DNA from 2 places in the Arthrobacter sp. UYEF3 genome. Region 1 is predicted to be linked to the other one. Evidence: predicted binding sites of a transcription regulator. Region 1 holds the regulator's gene; the other holds the start of a gene.
The links. The regulator HrcA, encoded in region 1, represses chaperone genes, less so after heat shock. The targets are predictions, from matches to a motif close to TTNGCACTCGNNNNNNNCGAGTGCNAA.
Positions count from the first base shown of each region.

Region 2: the regulator HrcA is predicted to act here: its motif matches at 2,757-2,783, upstream of groL (chaperonin GroEL).

Region 1 is NZ_JBEPNK010000017.1:20,594-29,917, reverse strand. Features, by position in the region: gene ABIB14_RS12625 (PhoH family protein) at 1-983, opposite strand, end outside; gene ABIB14_RS12620 (GerMN domain-containing protein) at 1,288-2,217, shown strand; gene ABIB14_RS12615 (16S rRNA (uracil(1498)-N(3))-methyltransferase) at 2,250-3,017, opposite strand; gene dnaJ (molecular chaperone DnaJ) at 3,020-4,147, opposite strand; gene hrcA (heat-inducible transcriptional repressor HrcA) at 4,243-5,256, opposite strand; gene ABIB14_RS12600 (DUF3097 domain-containing protein) at 5,536-6,390, shown strand; gene ABIB14_RS12595 (DUF4870 domain-containing protein) at 6,513-6,932, shown strand; gene hemW (radical SAM family heme chaperone HemW) at 6,959-8,197, opposite strand; gene lepA (translation elongation factor 4) at 8,200-9,324, opposite strand, start outside.
Region 2 is NZ_JBEPNK010000002.1:75,632-84,955, reverse strand. Features, by position in the region: gene ABIB14_RS01850 (RNase H family protein) at 1-737, opposite strand, end outside; gene groL (chaperonin GroEL) at 936-2,573, opposite strand; gene ABIB14_RS01840 (ABC transporter substrate-binding protein) at 2,870-4,084, opposite strand; gene ABIB14_RS01835 (cold-shock protein) at 4,183-4,386, opposite strand; gene ABIB14_RS01830 (LytR C-terminal domain-containing protein) at 4,574-5,203, opposite strand; gene ABIB14_RS01825 (DUF3263 domain-containing protein) at 5,293-5,616, opposite strand; gene ABIB14_RS01820 (uracil-DNA glycosylase) at 5,853-6,605, shown strand; gene ABIB14_RS01815 (siderophore-interacting protein) at 6,632-7,471, shown strand; gene ABIB14_RS01810 (threonine/serine exporter family protein) at 7,523-9,019, opposite strand; gene ABIB14_RS01805 (lipid II:glycine glycyltransferase FemX) at 9,050-9,324, opposite strand, start outside.

The DNA of each region.
Region 1 (9,324 bases):
TGCCGGACGACGTCGGAAGCGTCCAGGACCGTGAAATTGACGTCCTCGATCCCCTGCAGGATGTCTTCGACGATCCGCAGCCCGGAACGCGTGCCGAAGGGCAGGTCCACCTGGGTAACGTCGCCGGTAACCACCATCTTGGAGCCGAAGCCGAGCCGGGTGAGGAACATTTTCATCTGCTCGGGTGTGGTGTTCTGGGCCTCGTCAAGGATGATGAACGCGTCGTTGAGTGTACGTCCGCGCATGTACGCCAGCGGCGCCACTTCGATCGTGCCGGCGGCCATCAGGCGCGGAATCGATTCCGGGTCCATCATGTCGTGCAGCGCGTCGTAGAGCGGACGCAGGTAGGGGTCGATCTTGTCACTGAGCGTGCCGGGCAGGAAGCCGAGCCGCTCCCCCGCCTCGACCGCGGGCCGGGTCAGGATGATCCGGCTGACTTCCTTTTGCTGCAGCGCCTGGACGGCCTTGGCCATGGCCAGGTAGGTCTTGCCGGTGCCGGCCGGGCCGATCCCGAAAATCACCGTGTTCGTGTCGATTGCGTCCACATAATTCTTCTGGTTCAGGGTCTTGGGCCTGATGGTCTTCCCGCGGCTGGAAAGGATGTTAGTGGTCAGCACGTCCACCGGGTTCTGCAGCGTCTGGGTGCGCAAGAGCGAGACGAGCTGTTGCAGCACGGAGGGGGTGATGACGGTGCCCCTGGCCACCAGGCCGCGGACCTCGTTAAGCAGCCGCATGATTCTCGGCACTTCGGCGGCCGGGCCGCTGATGGAGAGCTCGTTGCCGCGGACGTGGAAGTCGACGGCGGGAAACTGGCTTTCGATGAAGCGCAGGGCCTCGTCGTGGCTGCCCAGGGTCTGCACCATCTGGTCGGAGTTGTCGAACAGGACCACCTCCGTCCGCTGACCTGGGAGGGAGTGCGGAAAATCCGCTGCGGTGCGCCCGCCCGGGCTGATCCGGGCCTTGCCGTTGGCTGCTTCAGTCATGGTGGTAGCCCGCGGGCTTCTGGTCCCCTCCAGTTGGGAAATGGTCTTCCCATCTTACGCCAGCGCAGCCTTGCGCCGGGGCCGTGCGGCCGCCGCCGGGGTGTTAGGTATCAACTTCATATCGTCCTCATATCGTTCACGTTGCAGTTCGCCGGGCTGCCGCGGAATGCCGTCCGGAGCCCCTGTGCCTTGTGTAATGCTGGATTGGACCATCCGCGGGCCGCGGCTATCCCTGGTACGGGGGAAGCGTGCGCGTGGAGGTCACCGGCACAGCGAAGGGATATCGGCAATCAGCCAGCGTGTAGTGGACAGGGCGGAAGTGGGCCGGCGAGCGTTTCGCGGGGCCCTGCTGCTGGTGTTGCCCGCTGCCTTGGCGCTGTCCGGTTGCGTTGCCACCCCCCAGCCTGGCATCACCAATTCGGATACGCCCTCCCGGACGGTGCCGGGCCCGGCCGCCGGCAGTGCCGTCACCAGTGCGCCGCTGGAGTCCGCGCAGGCTTCCAACAAGGCTCCGGTGTACTGGATCGGGCGCAGCAACAACAATGTCTTCCTGTACCGCGAATTCCGGGACGCGTCCGACCAGGACAACCCGGTGACCCGGGCCTTGCGGGTGATGATGTCCCAGAAGCCGCTGGATCCTGATTTCTTTACCCCGTGGCAGAACCCGAAGAAGCTGGCCACGTCGATTTCCGGCAAGAATGTCATCACGGTGGACGTTTCCGCCGACGCGTTCAACAGCAACCTCGACGCCGACATGGCCGAACGCGCGATCCAGCAGCTTGTTTACACCGCCACCGCGGCCGCTGCCAGCGCCGGCCTGACCGATACCGGCCAGCAGATCCAGGTGGTGATCCTCGTCGACGGACATACCGACTATGTCGCCTTCAACCGGGTCCGGCTCGGCTCCCCGACGTCGCGCAGCACCGGGATGGTGGCGCCCGTCTGGATCATCGATCCGCAGGAGGGCGCTCAGCTTCCGGGCGGCACAGTGAAAATTTCCGGCCGCTCCACAAACCCGGGCGGCAAGCTGCGCTGGGAGATCCTGCGGGTGGATGGCAATGCCAAGAGCCCCTACCTGAACGGCACCACCACAGCCGACGCCGCGCAGAGCGGCCTCTTCAACATTGCTCTGAAACTGGGACCCGGGAGTTACGAGGCGCGGGTTTCCCAGCTTGATGCCGGCAGCAACGTCGAGGACCTGAACGTGGATACCCGCGGTTTCACCGTGCGCTAAGCCGGACGGCCCCGGCGCTGCCCGGTCGGCGCCTACCAGCGTCCCAGTATGTCGCTTGCCAGCACGGTGGCCGCGGGTCCGGCGGTGGAGGAGCGCAGCACGTGGCGGCCCAGCAGCGCGGTCACGGCTCCGGCGTCGCACAGCCTCGTGACCTCGCGGGGGCTGATGCCGCCCTCGGGTCCCACAATCAGCAGCACCTCGCGGGGGCTCCCGGCGTCGAGGTCCTGGTGCCAGGCTTCCAGCACCTGGCGCAACGGCCGCACCGCGTCTTCGTGCAGGATCACGGCCAGCTCCGCGGAAGCGACGGCAGCCTGCAGGCCGGCTCCGTCGACGGCGGCGCGGACCTCCGGGATCCAGGCGCGGCGCGCCTGCTTCGCGGCAGCCGTCACCACCGACTGCCATTTGGCGTGCGCCTTCGCCGCACGTTCTGGCTTCCACCGCACGATTGACCGCTCCGCCTGCCAGGGGACGACGGCGTCGATCCCCAGTTCCGTGGCGGTTTCGGCGCCGAGCTCGTCGCGGTCCCCCTTGGCCAGCGCCTGCACGAGGACCAGCCTGACGTCAGGCCGGGCCTCCGTGCTGACCCCGCTGCACCGAACCGTCAGCTCCTGGGGCGCGACGGCCGTGACGGTGCCGGTGATGCGCGTGCCCGCGCCGTCGGCGATGTCGACCGCCTCCCCGACGGCCAGCCGCTTGACGGTCACCGCGTGGCGCGCTTCGGCGCCTTCGAGGACGAACGTGGAGCCCGGGACCTGCTGGGCCAGGCTTCCTGCCGGGCTGAAGAAGACGGGGTTACTCACCGCTACAGGTTACCGAGCCGGTCCCGCAGCTTCGCGAAGACGCCGCCGCTGGCGGCCAGCTTCCCCTCGGTGTACTGCTCGCCGCGGAGTTTGGCCAGCTGCCGCAGCAGGTCTTCCTGGGCGGCGTCGAGCTTGGCCGGGGTATCCACCTGCAGGTGGACCTTGAGGTCGCCGCGGCCGTGGCCGCGCAGGTGCGTGACGCCCAGGCCGCGGAGCGTGATCATCTCGCCCGACTGGGTACCCGCCTTGACGTCGATTTCCTGTTGGCCGTCGAACGTATCGAGGGTCAGCTCAGTTCCCAGCGCTGCCGCGGTCATCGGGATGTTGAGACTGGCGTGCAGGTCGTCACCCTCCCGCACGTAGGTGGCGTCGTTGTTGACCCGGATCTCCACGTACAGGTCGCCGGACGGACCGCCGGCAGGTCCCGCCTCGCCCTGGCCGGAGAGCTGGATGCGTGTGCCGGTGGCGACGCCGGCTGGGACCTTCACGGTGAGCGAGCGTCGGCTGCGGATGCGGCCCTGGCCGGCGCACTCGTTGCACGGGTCCTTGATCACGGTGCCGAAGCCCTCGCAGCTGCCGCAGGGTGCCGTTGTCATGACCTGGCCGAGGATGGAGCGCACGGCGCGCTGGACCTGGCCGCTGCCGCCGCAGATGTCGCATCGTTCGGGGTGGGTTCCCGGGCGGCAGCACGAGCCTTCACACGTAGGGCAGGTGACAGCGGTGTCCACTTCAAGCTTCTTGTTGACGCCGAAGACGGCGTCACGGAGCTCGATCCGGACGCTGATCAAGGCGTCCTGGCCGCGCCGGACGCGGGACGCGGGACCGCCCTGGCCCCCTGCGCCGCCGAAGAACGTCTCAAAGATGTCCTGGAAGGCGAAGCCCTGGCCGGCGTACCCGCCGCCGAAGCCGTTGTCGTTACCGTTCTCGTTGCCCGTGGTGTCGTAGACCCGGCGCTTCTGCGGGTCGGAGAGCACCTCATAGGCGTGCGTGACCGCTTTGAAGCGGTCGGAGGCGTCGTCGCCGGGGTTCACATCCGGGTGCAGGGTCCGCGCCAGCTTGCGGTAGGCCTTCTTGATTTCTTCCCCCGTCGCTTCGCGGGAGACTCCAAGAACGTCGTAGTGGCTGCTCAAAATGTGTATCTCTTCCTGGTTGTGCTGCCGGTAATCGGCAAGAAGTCTGGTGTCTGGGGGTTGGTGTCCGGGATTTGATGCCCGGGCCGGATCCTTTAGGGCCCGAGGATCCTTGACAGGTACCGGGCCACCGCGCGGACGGCCGCCATGGTGGTGGGATAGTCCATCCGGGTGGGTCCCAGCACCCCGACCTTGGCCGTGGCGTCCGGGCCGTAGCCGGTGGCCACCACTGAAGCTTCGGAAAGCCCGTCATACGGGTTCTCCCGGCCGATGCTTACAGTGACGCCGCGCGGATCCTGCGCCATGTCACTGAGCAGCCGCAGCATCACCACCTGTTCCTCGAGTGCCTCGAGGACGGGCCCGATGCTCAGCGGGAAGTCCACGTTGGAGCGGGCCAGGTTGGCCGTCCCCGCCATAACCATCCGTTCCTCCCTGCTGCTCGCGGCCAGCGACTCGAGTCCCCGGGCAAGGGCGTGGGCGGCGCCGCGGCGAACCGGCGGACAGCTGTCCGCCACGGCCTGCAACGACTGCGCCAGCAGGCTCAGCGGGGTGCCGGAAAGCCTGCCCAGGAACAAGGTCCGTAGTTCCGCGAGGGCATCGTCACCGACGTCCTGGCCGACGTCGATCACCCGCTGCTCCACTTTGCCGCTGTCCACAATCAGCACCGTCAGCACCTTGCGGGGGGCCAGGAGCACGAACTCAATGTGCCGGACGCGGGCCCGGCTCCGGAGCGGATACTGCACGACGGCGACCTGGTTGGTCAGCTGCGCCAGCAGCCGCACGGTGCGGTCCAGCACATCGTCAAGGTCGTCGGAACCCTCCAGCAGGGCCTGGATGGCGCGGCGCTCCGCCGGAGACAGCGGTTTGACGGCCGAAATCTGGTCCACGAACAGGCGGTAGCCCTTGTCGGTGGGGATCCGGCCCGCGCTGGTGTGCGGCGCCGTAATCAGGCCCTCGTCTTCCAGTGCAGCCATGTCATTGCGGATCGTGGCGCTGGAGACGCCCAGATGGTGCCGCTCCACCAGCGCCTTGGATCCTACGGGTTCACGGGAATGAACGTAGTCCTCGACGATGGCGCGCAGTACTTCGAGTTTCCGTGGCTCGCTCACGCTCCACCTCCAATCGACCGATATCCTGTCCCGGGTGCCGGGCGAGCGGGACGAACCGGCCCGACAACACCGCGCCCGAAAACACCGCGGTTAGCACTCGACATGTCTAAGTGCTAACCAGTCTAATATGAGTCACGCGTTGTTAGCATTGGATTCGCTGCGGGCCCGGCCGCCGGACCGGTGTTTCCGGACACACGGCGGGCCGCGCGGCCGTTCCCGGCCCCAGAATTTTCCAGTATAAATATCCGCAATTCCCGAGTGCAAAGCAGTGTGTAGCCGATGTCATACCAGAATTGGGGCCCGCAAGAGCTCTCCGCCCCCGGCAGGGCACAGTTGCCGGAAATTCCGGTGGAACGCGGCATGGTGCTGGAAGATGTTCAATCCGGCTGGGTCGGCGCAGTGACCCGGGTGGAGAAGTCGGGCGGCATGCACGTGGTGGCCCTTGAGGACCGGCGGGGCAAGTCCCGCTCCTTCCGGCTGGGCTTCGGCTTCCTGCTCGACGGCCAGCCGGTCCGGTTGATGCCGCCCGCGCCGCGGCTACCCGCCGCTGCCACCGGCGGCGGAGCGCGCACCGCCTCCGGATCGGTCCGGGTGGCCGGCCAGCGCGCCCAGGTCGCCAAAGCCAGCCGGATCTGGGTGGAAGGCAAGCACGACGCCGAACTCGTCGAAAGAGTCTGGGGCGACGACCTCCGGGTCGAGGGCATCGTCGTCGAGCCGCTGCATGGCATCGACGACCTCGCTGCCGCCGTGAAGGAGTTCGGGCCCGGCCCGGGCCGCCGCCTCGGCGTGCTGGTGGACCACCTCGTGCCAGACTCGAAGGAATCCCGGATCGCCGACGCGGTCATGGCCGCCCCCGGTGCCGCCGGCAACGTGCTGATCGTCGGGCACCCCTATGTTGATGTCTGGCAAGCCATTCGACCGGCCGTCCTGGGGATCGAACGGTGGCCGGTGATTCCGCGCGGCATTGACTGGAAGACCGGCATCCTGACGGCGTTTGGCTGGCCACACAGCACGAAGGAGGACATCGGCCTGGGCTGGCAGAAGCTCCTCGGCGCCGTCCGCAGCTACGCGGACCTGGAGCCGTCCCTCCTAGGCCGGGTGGAAGAGGTCATCGACTTCCTCACGGTGCCCTAAAGCCCTCTCCGTACTTCGTTTCACCGTCCGTGCCAGTATTCTTGAAACGACGGCCGCTGCCTTTTGTTATGGCCGCGGCTCGTACCGGCACCAACGCTCCATCGCAATCCAAAGGACGACACGTGGCAGAAGACGCACGCGAATACACGGACCATCAGGCTGGCCACGGCCAGTCGCCGTACCACGGCGTTCCCGCAAATGCCCTGCCGCTGACGGCCCGGGAGGACCGGCAATGGGCTACCTTGGCGCACTTTGGCGGCATCCTGGGCTGCATCCCCGCGCTGTTGATCTACCTGATCTTCAAAGACCGCGGCCCGTTCACGGCACAGGAGTCGAAGGAAGCCCTGAACTTCACGCTGCCGCCCACGATCGCCGCGGTTCTCGCCAACGTGTTGGTCTTCGTTCCGGTGGTAGGCAACCTGTTCGCGGTGCTGGCCACGCTCATCTGGATTGCACTGGCCTGCTACTCCGTAGCCGCCGGCATCCACGTCAACCGGGGCCAGCCGTACCGCTACGACTACAACCTCCGCTGGATCAAGTAGCCTCGTCCGGCCAACCGGACAGGGCGCTAGTCCGGCAGGATCCGGCGGACCACAGCGTCCGCCAGCAACCGGCCTTTGAGCGTGAGCACCAGGCGGCTCTTGAACGCCTCCGCCGGCTCCACGAGCCCGTCGGCGATCAGGCCGGCCACGGCGTGGCGTCCGGTGTCCCCCAGACCGCCCAGGCTCGGGATGGCCAGGCCGGTGACCAGCCGGGCCTCAAGCATGACGCGTTCGACGTTGCGGGTTTCGGCGTCGAGCGTTTCACGGCCGGCAGCGGGCGAGGCTCCTGACCCCAGCCGGGCCGCGTAGGCGCTCGGATGCTTGACGTTCCACCAGCGCACCCCGCCCACGTGCGAGTGCGCGCCCGGGCCGATGCCCCACCAGTCGTCCCCGCGCCAGTAAGCCAGGTTGTGGCGGCAGGCCTGCTCCGGTGTGCGGGCCCAGTTGCTGACCTCGTACCAGCTCAAGCCCGCCGCGGAGATCAGTTCGTCGGCCAGTTCGTACTTGGCGGCGTGGTCGTCGTCGTCGATCCCCGGGACTTCGCCGCGGCGGATCTGGGCCGCCAGTTTGGTGCCGTCCTCGATGATCAGCGCGTACGCGCTGATGTGGTCCGGGGCGTAGGACAGTGCCGTCTCCAGCGAGTACCGCCAGTCCTCCAGCGACTCTCCGGGGGTGCCGTAGATCAGGTCCAGGCTCACGGCCAGGCCCGCCTCACGCGCCCATTGGACAACCTGCGGCACCCGGCTGGGCGTGTGGGTACGGTCCAGGACCCTGAGGACGTGCGGCACGGCCGACTGCATGCCGAAGGACACGCGGGTGAAGCCGGCGTCGGCCAGCACCTGCAGGGACTCGGGGGTGACGGAGTCCGGGTTGGCTTCGGTGGTGACTTCGGCCCCCGGTTCCAGGCCCCAGGCGTCGATCGCGGCCGCCAGGATGCGGACCAGGTCCCCGGCCGGCAGGAGCGTTGGCGTCCCGCCGCCAAAGAACACCGTGCCGAGCCGGCGTTCGGGCAGGCCTGACGCCTTCAGGACCCGGCCGGCAAAGTCTACTTCGGCGACGGCGGTGCCGGCGTAGGCGTCCTGTGAGGCACCGCCGCCCAGTTCCGTCGCGGTGTAGGTGTTGAAGTCGCAGTAGCCGCAGCGCACGGCGCAGAACGGGATGTGGACGTAGAGCCCGAAGGCCCGGTCCGAGGCGCCCTGCAGTGCCTGGCCGGGCAGGAGCCCGTCCGACGGCGCCGGATCACCGAGGGGAAGAGCGCTTGGCATGGCTACTTCTTGGCCTTGTCCTTGGACTCATCCGTAGTGAGGGCGGCGATGAAGGCCTCCTGCGGCACCTCGACGCGGCCGACCATCTTCATGCGCTTCTTGCCTTCCTTCTGCTTTTCCAGCAGCTTGCGCTTACGGGTGATGTCGCCGCCGTAGCACTTGGCGAGGACGTCCTTGCGGATGGCGCGGATGCTTTCGCGGGCGATGATCCGGGAGCCGATGGCGGCCTGGATCGGTACCTCGAACTGCTGGCGCGGGATGAGTTCACGCAGTTTGCCGGTCATCATCACGCCGTAGGCGTAGGCCTTGTCGCGGTGGGTGATGGCGCTGAAGGCATCCACCTGTTCGCCCTGGAGCATGATGTCCACCTTGACGAGATCGGCGACCTGGTCGCCGTCGGCCTTCCAGTCCAGCGAGCCGTAGCCGCGCGTCTTGGACTTGAGGATGTCGAAGAAGTCGAAAACGATTTCGGCCAGCGGCAGGCGGTAGCGGATTTCCACCCGGTCCTCGGAGAGGTAGTCCATGCCGCCCATGACACCGCGGCGGGTCTGGCACAGCTCCATGATGGCGCCGACAAACTCGTTGGGCGCCAGAATGGTGGCGGACACCATCGGTTCGCGGACCTCGGCGACCTTCCCGGTAGGGTATTCGCTGGGGTTGGTGACGTGGACGATCTTCTTGTCCTCCAGGGTCACCTCATACTCAACGTTCGGGGCGGTGGAGATCAGGTCCAGCTTGTACTCGCGCTCGAGCCGCTCACGGGTGATTTCCAGGTGCAGCAGGCCCAGGAAGCCGACGCGGAAGCCGAAGCCCAACGCGGCCGACGTTTCCGGCTCGTAGACCAGTGCGGCGTCGTTGAGCATCAGCTTCTCCAACGCGTCGCGGAGCACCGGGTAGTCCGTGCCGTCCAGCGGGTAAAGGCCGGAGAACACCATCGGTTTCGCATCCGCGTAGCCCGGCAGCGAGTTGCTGGCCGGCTTGGCCAGGTTGGTGACCGTGTCGCCGACCTTGGACTGGCGCACGTCCTTAACACCGGTGATCAGGTACCCCACCTCGCCGACACCCAGGCCCTTGGACGGGGTGGGTTCCGGGGAACTCACGCCGATTTCGAGCAGTTCGTGGGTGGC
Region 2 (9,324 bases), on a different contig from region 1:
GTCCCGGGGAGCAGGAGCTCACGTTCCAGGGCCTCCACGATTGCCTCCGCGCCTTGTTCCGGGCCTGCGGCACGGGTTTCTTCCTCCAGCTCGCTGAAGAGGTCCGGTTCGGCAAAGAGACTTGATGCGCCAAACAGGGTGGGTTCGCCGACCATTTCCCGGATTCCGGCACGGGCGGCCTGCGGGGCGGCCTGGGCGACCCGATTGCCTGCCGACGAAGCAATCTGCGGGGAGTACGGAGGCGGAGCGGCCTGGGCGGCTGCGTCGCCGGCGCGGACAAATCCCGGACCCTGCCGGGGGGCCACGCCCTGCTGGTAAGCGCCCGCGGCGGCCCGGGCGCGCTCGTCCGCTGCCTCGTTGAGGTCGTGGCCGGCATGGCCGCGGACCCATTCGAAGGTGTATCTGCGCCCGCTGAGCGCCTGGTCGATTTCCTTGAGCAGCTCAACATTGAGCACCGGCTTGCCGTCGGACTTCCGCCAGCCCTTCCGCTTCCAGCCCGGCATCCACTTCGTCACCGAATTGATGACGTACTGGCTGTCGCACAGAATGTGCAGTGCCTCGTCCGGGACATGGGCCGTGGCCCGGAATAGGTCCAGGACAGCCATCAGCTCGCCCTGGTTGTTGGTCCCGTGCGGCCAACCACCGGCATGCCAGCACTCGTCGTTCACGTACCAGGCCCAACCGGCCGGACCGGGATTTCCTAAAGCCGAACCGTCGGCCGCTGCAGTAATCGTCACTGCACCATCCTGTCAGACTGCCGCGGCCCCCACGCCCGCCACCCCAGCTCAGGATGCCCGGGATCCGCCGCCGGAGGTGGCGGCTTGGAGTTTAACGCCGACGGCGGCCCCACCAAGAGGTGGGACCGCCGTCGTCGAACGGGCCGACGCTGACTGAAACTGCCAGACCGGGTCGTTCAGGGCCGGGTGGCCGGGTGGTTAGAAACCGCCCATGCCGCCCATGCCGCCCATGTCGTCGCCGCCGCCCATCGGGGAGCCGCCCTTTTCGGGCTTGTCGGCCACAACGGCCTCGGTGGTGAGGAACAGGCCGGCGATGGACGCCGCGTTCTGCAGGGCAGAGCGGGTGACCTTGACCGGGTCGTTGATGCCGGCGGCCAGCAGGTCGACGTACTCGCCGGTGGCTGCGTTCAGGCCGTGGCCTGCGGGCAGGCCGCGGACCTTGTCCACGACGACGCCGGGCTCAAGGCCGGCGTTGAAGGCGATCTGCTTCAGCGGTGCGTCAATTGCAACGCGGACGATGTTCGCGCCGGTTGCTTCGTCGCCTTCGAGCTGCAGGTTAGCGAATGCCTTGGCACCGGCCTGAATCAGGGCAACGCCACCGCCGGCGACGATGCCCTCCTCGACGGCAGCCTTGGCGTTGCGGACTGCGTCCTCAATGCGGTGCTTGCGTTCCTTGAGCTCAACCTCGGTTGCGGCACCGGCCTTGATGACTGCAACGCCGCCGGCCAGTTTGGCCAGGCGTTCCTGCAGCTTCTCGCGGTCGTAATCGGAATCGGAGTTCTCGATCTCGGCGCGGATCTGGGACACGCGGCCGGCGATCTGGTCGGCGTCGCCTGCACCCTCGACAATGGTGGTCTCGTCCTTGGTCACAGTGACCTTGCGGGCGCGGCCCAGGAGTTCGAGGCCGGCGGTCTCAAGCTTGAGGCCGACTTCCTCGGAAATGACCTGGCCACCGGTGAGGATGGCGATGTCCGCGAGCTGGGCCTTGCGGCGGTCACCGAAGCCCGGGGCCTTGACGGCGACGGACTTGAAGGTGCCGCGGATCTTGTTGACGATCAGGGTGGCCAGGGCCTCGCCCTCGATGTCCTCGGCAATGATCAGCAGCGGCTTGGAAGACTGCATGACCTTTTCGAGGACTGCAACCAGTTCCTTGACGTTGGAGATCTTGGAGTTGACGATCAGGATGTAGGGGTCCTCGAGGACCGTTTCCTGACGCTCGGCGTCGGTGACGAAGTAGGCCGAAATGTAGCCCTTGTCGAAACGCATGCCCTCGGTCAGTTCCAGCTCGAGGCCGAAGGTGTTCGACTCCTCGACGGTGATGACGCCTTCCTTGCCGACCTTATCCAGGGCTTCGGCAATCAGGGCGCCAATTTCGTTGTCACCGGCAGAGATGGACGCGGTGGCGGCGATCTCTTCCTTGGTTTCGATTTCCTTGGCGGACGCCAGGAGCTCGCGGGTGACCGCTTCGACAGCCTTTTCGATGCCGCGCTTGAGCGACAGCGGGTCAGCGCCGGCCGCGACGTTGCGCAGGCCTTCCTTGACGAGGGCCTGGGCCAGCACGGTGGCCGTGGTGGTACCGTCGCCGGCGACGTCGTCGGTCTTCTTGGCAACTTCCTTGACCAGCTCGGCGCCGATCTTCTCGTAAGGATCGTCCAGCTCGATCTCCTTGGCGATGGAAACACCATCGTTGGTGATCGTGGGGGCGCCCCACTTCTTTTCGAGGACGACGTTGCGTCCACGCGGGCCGAGGGTGACCTTGACGGCGTCGGCGAGGATGTTCAGGCCCCGCTCAAGACCGCGGCGTGCCTCTTCATCAAATGCAATGATCTTGGCCATAACGGCAATAGTCCTTTCGGGACAGTCGTTAAGAATGAACCTTGGTTGCGGTGCCCGCGACGGACGATTCCTGTCCGGCAGCCTCTGTATGCCGCCGGACCGGGGATCTCACCCCAGCCAGGTATTTCTTTCGCTCCCGGTCTTCCCGCCGCCACGTCGCAACGGCAGAACCGGGGCGTCGTGTTAGCAGTCAATACGCGGGAGTGCTAACTCAATAATTAGCACTCCCCCGGGGAGAGTGCAAGCAGTGGTTGCCCTAGAAGCCGCCACCACGGCCCGCTCTTCGCTAGGAGCGATCAGGAGCCGGCGCTGCGGGACGTTTCGGCGCCCGTCATCTTGGCGTTGTTGTCCGCGCCGTAGCTGTAGACCATGTAGCCGGCAGCGGTGACGTCGCCGTTGCTGTCGAAATTGATCGGTCCGGACTGGCCGTCGTAGTCGGGGTGCTTGCCGGCGCGGAGTGCGGCCACACATTCCTGGTATGACCGGCAGGTCTGGGCCTCCCCGGAGGACTGCCCGGACGAACCCGTCGTTCCGCCGGAGACGGAGATCAGCTTGGCGGCGATGGAGGCCCCGGCATCGTCGCCGGCCGCGGCGGCGGCGATCGCTGCTAGAAGGACGGCGTCGTAGGTCTCGGCCGCGAACGCCATGTCCTTTAGGCCGGGATCGACGGCCACGAGTTCGGCCTGGAAGTGTGCCGACGGGAACATGCCGGGAAGAATCCCGCGGGCACCGTCCAGGGCCCTGGAGCCGAGGCCTTGTCCGTACTGGTTGACCGCTCCGTCGCTCAGGATGAGTTTGCGCCCTGCCAGCCCCGCATTGTTGAGCTCGGCGATGGCCCCCTGGGCGCCGTCGCGGGCCACCAGGATGACGGCGTCCGGGGAGACCGCCTTGGCGGCTGCTGCCGCCTGTTGCGCCTGACCGGCCTTGAATTCAGCGTCGACGGCGGTGCCCAGGCCGGCGGCCTTCGCGGCCTCGGAGACGGCCAGGGAGACCTCCTTGCCGTAGCTGCCTTCCTCGTGCACGACGGCAATGGTCTTGGCGCCGCCGTCCTTGGCAAGCTTGACCAGGACCGAAGCCTGCGCCACGTCGGCGGCGACGGTCCTGAAGTAGTAGCCGCCGCTCTTGAATTTGCTGAGCCCCGGCGCGGTGTTAGCCGGAGAAATGATCGCGACCTTGGCGCGCGAGAGCACGTCAATGGCATCGGCGGCGCGGCTGGAGTCGGTGGGTCCGATCACCACGTCGGCCTTGGCGGCGACGAGGTCCTTGGCTTGGGCGGCGGTATCAGTGCCGATCGATTCCGGCAGCAGTTCCACAGGCTTTCCCTTGTGGCCGCCGGCGGCGTTGATTTCCTTGACCGCGAGCCTGGCGGCTGCTAGCTGGGGCGCGTTGAGGAAGCCTTGTTTGCCGGTGTTGTCCAGGATCAGGCCGATCCGCAGGATGCCGTCGCCGCCTGCTTCTACGACGTCCGCCCGGGCGTTGCCGGTGGGCCCCGCGCAGGCGCCGAGGACCATCGCGGCGGCAATACCTGCGGCAGCGCCACGGCTGAACCGCAGGGCATTTAGTCGGCCGCTGACGCTCTTGCGGACATTGTCCGCTGGGAAGAGCGACACTAGGCGGGCCGGACGCTTTCGGCCTGCGGGCCCTTTTCGCCTTCGCCAACTTCCAGCTCTACACGCTGGCCTTCGGCCAGGGCACGGTAGCCCTCGCCCGCAATTCCGGACCAGTGCACGAACACTTCGGCCCCGGAGCCGTCCACGGTTATGAAGCCGTAGCCCTTGTCTGCGTTGAACCACTTGACGGTCCCCAATGCCATGTTCTCCACACTTTCAGCTAGCTTGCTCACGGCGCACCTCGCTGCGCGCCGCGGCCTGCGGAACGAAGTCCGCTGCCACTGTAACCACACGCGTGCGGATCGGCGCGGCCGGGCCCCCGGTCGTTCCAGAAAGTTACTCAGGCGTAACCGGGCCCGCGGCGGCGGTCCCGTCCCTTAAATCCGTTCCCTAAATGAAGCCTGGACCCAGGACGACGACGAGCGGCATCTTAAAGTCCGCGGAATCCACGAGCGTAGCGATCCCGAGGAGGGAGCCCAGCGCTTCGGCGTTGGCTTTCTGCGCCGGACCGTCGTAGAAGACCACTGAGGTCCGCTGCGGTGTGCCCGCCCAGTTGCCGAGCGGCCCGAGGCCCCACCCGGCAGAGGTGACAGTCGTTCCGACGCGGCCGGCCAGGCCCGCCGTCGTGGTTCCGTTGTAGACGGCCACCGGTTGCGTCTTGTCCACGACGGCGGTCGACGTCGCTGTGGGGGACGGCGTTGAGCCCGCAGGGGCGAGGCTGCCGGTTGGCTCACCGCTGGCGGACGGCGTCGGGGCCGCCGCGGGAGTGGTGGGGGCCGTCGATGCGGCGGCGTGGTTGCCGGCCTGGTCCGCTGCCATAGCGGAGCCGCCGCCGACAGACCCGAAGCCGAGCTTGGGCAGCAGCAGGAAGGCAACCAGGCCGATTGCGAGGGCCGCGGCCCCGGCGGCGAGAATCGGACCCAGACGGCGGGAGCGGGGTGCGGAGACTGTCCGGTGGACACCCTGGCGCGCAGAGGTTTCCGGGACCCGATCGAATTCATCCCGAGCGTATTTGGTCATGGTAAAACGACGTCCTTGCTGATTTCTGGCTGATAGCTCGCCGCCGGAATCCGCACGGAATTCCCCTTGCGGCCCGGCTTCCCACGGTTTTAGGCGTCTGAACCCAGGCGGCGTGCGGTGCGGGCACGTTGTCGTGACGTACGTAGTCTACGCAATCTCTTGACCAGCATGGGATCGTGCGCCAGCGCCGCCTCGGTATCGATCAGGGCGTTGAGGATCTGGTAATAGTGCGTGGCCGAAAGGTCAAAGAGCTCCCGGACGGCCTGTTCCTTGGCGCCCGCGTACTTCCACCACTGCCGCTCCAGGGCGAGCATCTGCTGGTCCCGGCTGCTCAACGGCGAGTCTTCGGCGGCCGACGGCGGCATCGGGTCGGCGTGTTCCGCCGGCCGGTACTCGGGTGCTGCTTCGGCCACGACACACTCCTTGACTCGTTCCGGTAGGTCTCCCATATGTTACGGCCGAACGACAACGTTGTCATTTGAGGGGCCGGGCCGGTCCCGGGACGAACTGCAAGAATGGGACCGTGCCCACTTCGTTTGATCCCACTGCGTTTGAACCGACCGGGTTTGAGCCCACTGCGTTTGATCCCGCTGGTGATCCCGCTGCGCTTGAGCCCACCGGGTTTGAGCCCACTGGTGATCCAGCTGCGCTGTTCCGGCTTGAACCCGAGGCTCCCGGGTCCGCCGGCTTCGCGGAGCTGGCCCGACTGCCGCTGGAGGGGCTGATGGCGCCGGACTGGGCCGCGGCGCTGGCGCCGGTGCAGGGGCCGTTACGGGAAGTTCTCGAGTTCCTCGCCGCCGAGGCAGCCGACGGCCACGAGGTACTGCCGCCGCCGGCGAAGCTGCTGAGGGCCTTCCGCCAGCCGCTGGCCGGGGTGCGGGTGCTGATTGTGGGCCAGGATCCGTATCCGACGCCGGGCCACGCCGTCGGGCTGTCCTTCGCAGTGGACGGCTGGACCCGGCCGATCCCGCGCAGCCTGGCTAACATTTACAAGGAGCTCGACGCCGATCTGGGTCTGCCGCCGCGGGTGCACGGTGACCTCGGCCGATGGTCGGAGCAGGGAGTGCTGCTGCTGAACAGGGTCCTCAGCGTCCGTGCCGGAACTGCCGGTTCGCACCGTAAAAAGGGCTGGGAGGCAGTCACGGCGGCCGCCATCCGTGCCGTCGCGGACCGGCGCGGCGACGACGGCGGCCCCGTGCCCCTCGTGGCCGTCCTCTGGGGCAAAGACGCCGAGGGAGTGCGCCCGCTGCTGGGCTCGTCCGCAGTGATCGCCAGCCCGCACCCCAGTCCCCTCTCGGCCGCGCGCGGCTTTTTCGGCTCCCGGCCCTTCAGCCGGGTCAATGCGCTGCTCACCGCCCAGGGCGGCGGCGTGGTGGACTGGGAACTGCCGGCACTACCCTGACCGGGTCCTTGGCTAGGCTTAGCTCCATGACCTCTGCCCCTGCCGCCGCCACGGCCGGCCGCCGCTCCCGGCCCCAGACCAACCTCACAGTCCTGCGCCGCGAGCATCTCTCGCCGCACATGGTCCGGATCATCGCCGGCGGCTCCGGCTTCGCCGCCTACGTCAACAACTCCTATGTGGACCGCTACGTCAAGATCGTGTTCCCGCAGCCGGGCGTCGACTACCCGCAGCCGCTGGACCTGGCGGCCATCCGGGAATCCCACCCGCGGGAGCAGTGGCCCTGCACCCGCACCTACACCGTCAGATGGGTTGACGAAGCGGCCGGCGAGCTCGCCATCGACTTCGTGATCCACGGCGATGAGGGCCTGGCCGGGCCGTGGGCCGCCACCGCCCAGGCTGGCGACGCCCTCGTCTTCACCGGGCCTGGCGGGGGCTACAACCCGGATCCGGAGGCCGACTGGCACCTGTTCGCGGGCGACGAGTCCGCTCTGCCGGCGATCAGCGCCGCCATTGAGGCACTCCCCCGGGACGCCTGCGGGCTAGCATTCCTGGAAGTTGACAGCGACGCCGATATCCTCGAACTCGACGCGCCCGAGGGCCTAGAGCTGCGCTGGCTCCTGCGCCGCGGCGCTCCGGCCGGAAGCACCCAACTGCTGGCGGACGCGGTGGGAGCCGCCACGTGGCCTGAAGGACGGGTCCACGTCTTCGCGCATGGCGAGCGCGGCTATATGAAGGGCCTGCGCGAGGTGTTGTACACCCAGCGGGGGCTTGAACGCAGCCAGGTCTCGCTGTCCGGTTACTGGGCCACGGGCCGGGTGGAGGACGACTTCCAGGCCGAGAAGAAGTTGCCGATAGGCAAGATCTAACAGCGCAGGTTCAGGCTGACCCGGGACTCGTCCCGGAACAGCCTGAACCTGCTAGCGGCGCCGGGCCCGACGCCGCTCGTTGCTGGCCAGGCTCCGGGTCAGCGGCCGCGCGAGGGTATCGCCGAGTACGATGCCGGCCGCCACCCCGAGCACAATCGCCGCAGCGTTGAGCATCCCGCCGGCGCCCGCCAGGATTTCGGATTCCTCGATGGTCAATACATACATGGAACGGAATATAGTCAAGCCCGGCAGCAGGATGAGCGCCGCGGGTACGGCGACAACCAACTGCGGAGCGCCCATCCGGAGGGCGACCACGCGGGCCAGCAAGCCGATGACGACGGCGGCGAGGGCCGGCGCGAACCGCGGGCCGACGCCGGCGGCCGTGCCGCCGACCAGGACCAGATGGCCGACGACACCGACGGCCGCCGTCGGCAGTAACAGCTTGGGCGAGGTCTGCTCAGTGACGCCGATCGCGACAACAGCGACCGCCACCAGCGCGACCAGCGCCCACAAGGGATACTTCGGCGGGAATGTTTCGGTGACGTCGATGGGTTCCATCCCGGTCATCGCCCCTACGACGAAGGCGACCGCGATCCCGGACACGAGCGCTCCGAAGGTCAGCATGGTGGACAGGAACCGGCCGGCCGCAGTGACCGGGAAGCCGTTGATTGCATCCTGCACGGACGAGACCAACCGCCCGGTTGGCAGGAGCAGCAGGATCCCGCCCACCACCACGATTGCCGGGGCTATCTGGATCCCCACCGGGCTCCCGAAGCGCCAGAGCAGCAGCGCGATCAAGGTCACGACGAAGGAACACGACGCAGTGATGAAGAAGTCCGGGGTGCGCCAGCGGCCCAGCTGCCGCGCCAGCAGGCTGATCACCAGGTTGGAGAGGAACGCGATGCCGGACGCAGCCACGCCGCCGCCGAGCACGCCGACGAAGACCGCGGAAAACACACCGAAGGCCACGGTGACCATCCAGCGCGGGAACGGCTTCGAACTGTGCGTAATGTCTTCGAGCCGACGCACCGCTTCTTCGCGGCCCATTCCACCGGCCACGATATCCGTGACCAGTTGGTGGACCTGGGCCAGACCGGCGTAGTTGTTGGTCCAGGACCGCACCACGCGCAACAGCGAGATGGGGGTCTGGTCCCTGGGTGCATAGTTGATGGCCACCGACTGGTTGGTGATGTCCACCTCGATGTACTTCAACCCCAGCGCGGCAGTTATGGCGATGATGCTGGTTTCCACTTCGAGGGCGCCAGCACCGTACCGGAACATGGATTCGGCCAGTTTCAGGGCGAAGTCGATGGTCTTGCGGGCGGAGGTGTCCACCCCGCCGACCTGGATCATCGGGTTGGCGTAGGGGCTCCCGGCCAGCCGGTCAACGATGCTCAGCGGCGCCGTCGGCGGATTCTCGCCCTGGACCAGCCTGCGCAGCATGCGCTTGGCGGCGGCGTTCTGGCGCACCTGCAAGGGCGACATCGGTTCGGTCCGGGGCAGGCCGTCCGGGTGCTGCCCGCGGCGGCCGTCGGGTGGTTTGTTCATTCCGGCCTCCTCATTTCAGTTAGCGGGCGTTTAGTAGAACTGCTGGCCTGTGCGCCGCGTGTACAGCTGGCGCGCCACGCGCTCCCCGGCCGCCAGCCAGGCCTTGTACTTCAGCGGGCTCAGGACCTGGTCGTAGCAGCCGACGAAGTCGGTGACCGTCTTGCTAAAGCTGGTCTTAAACAGCCCCAGGCCATGGAACGGGTTGGAGGTGTCCTTCAGCTTGTCGCTGGGCGGGGTGCCACAGAAGTCGTATTCCGTGCAGCCCAGTTCCTTGAGCTGGTTGATGGCCGTCCACTGGACCAGGT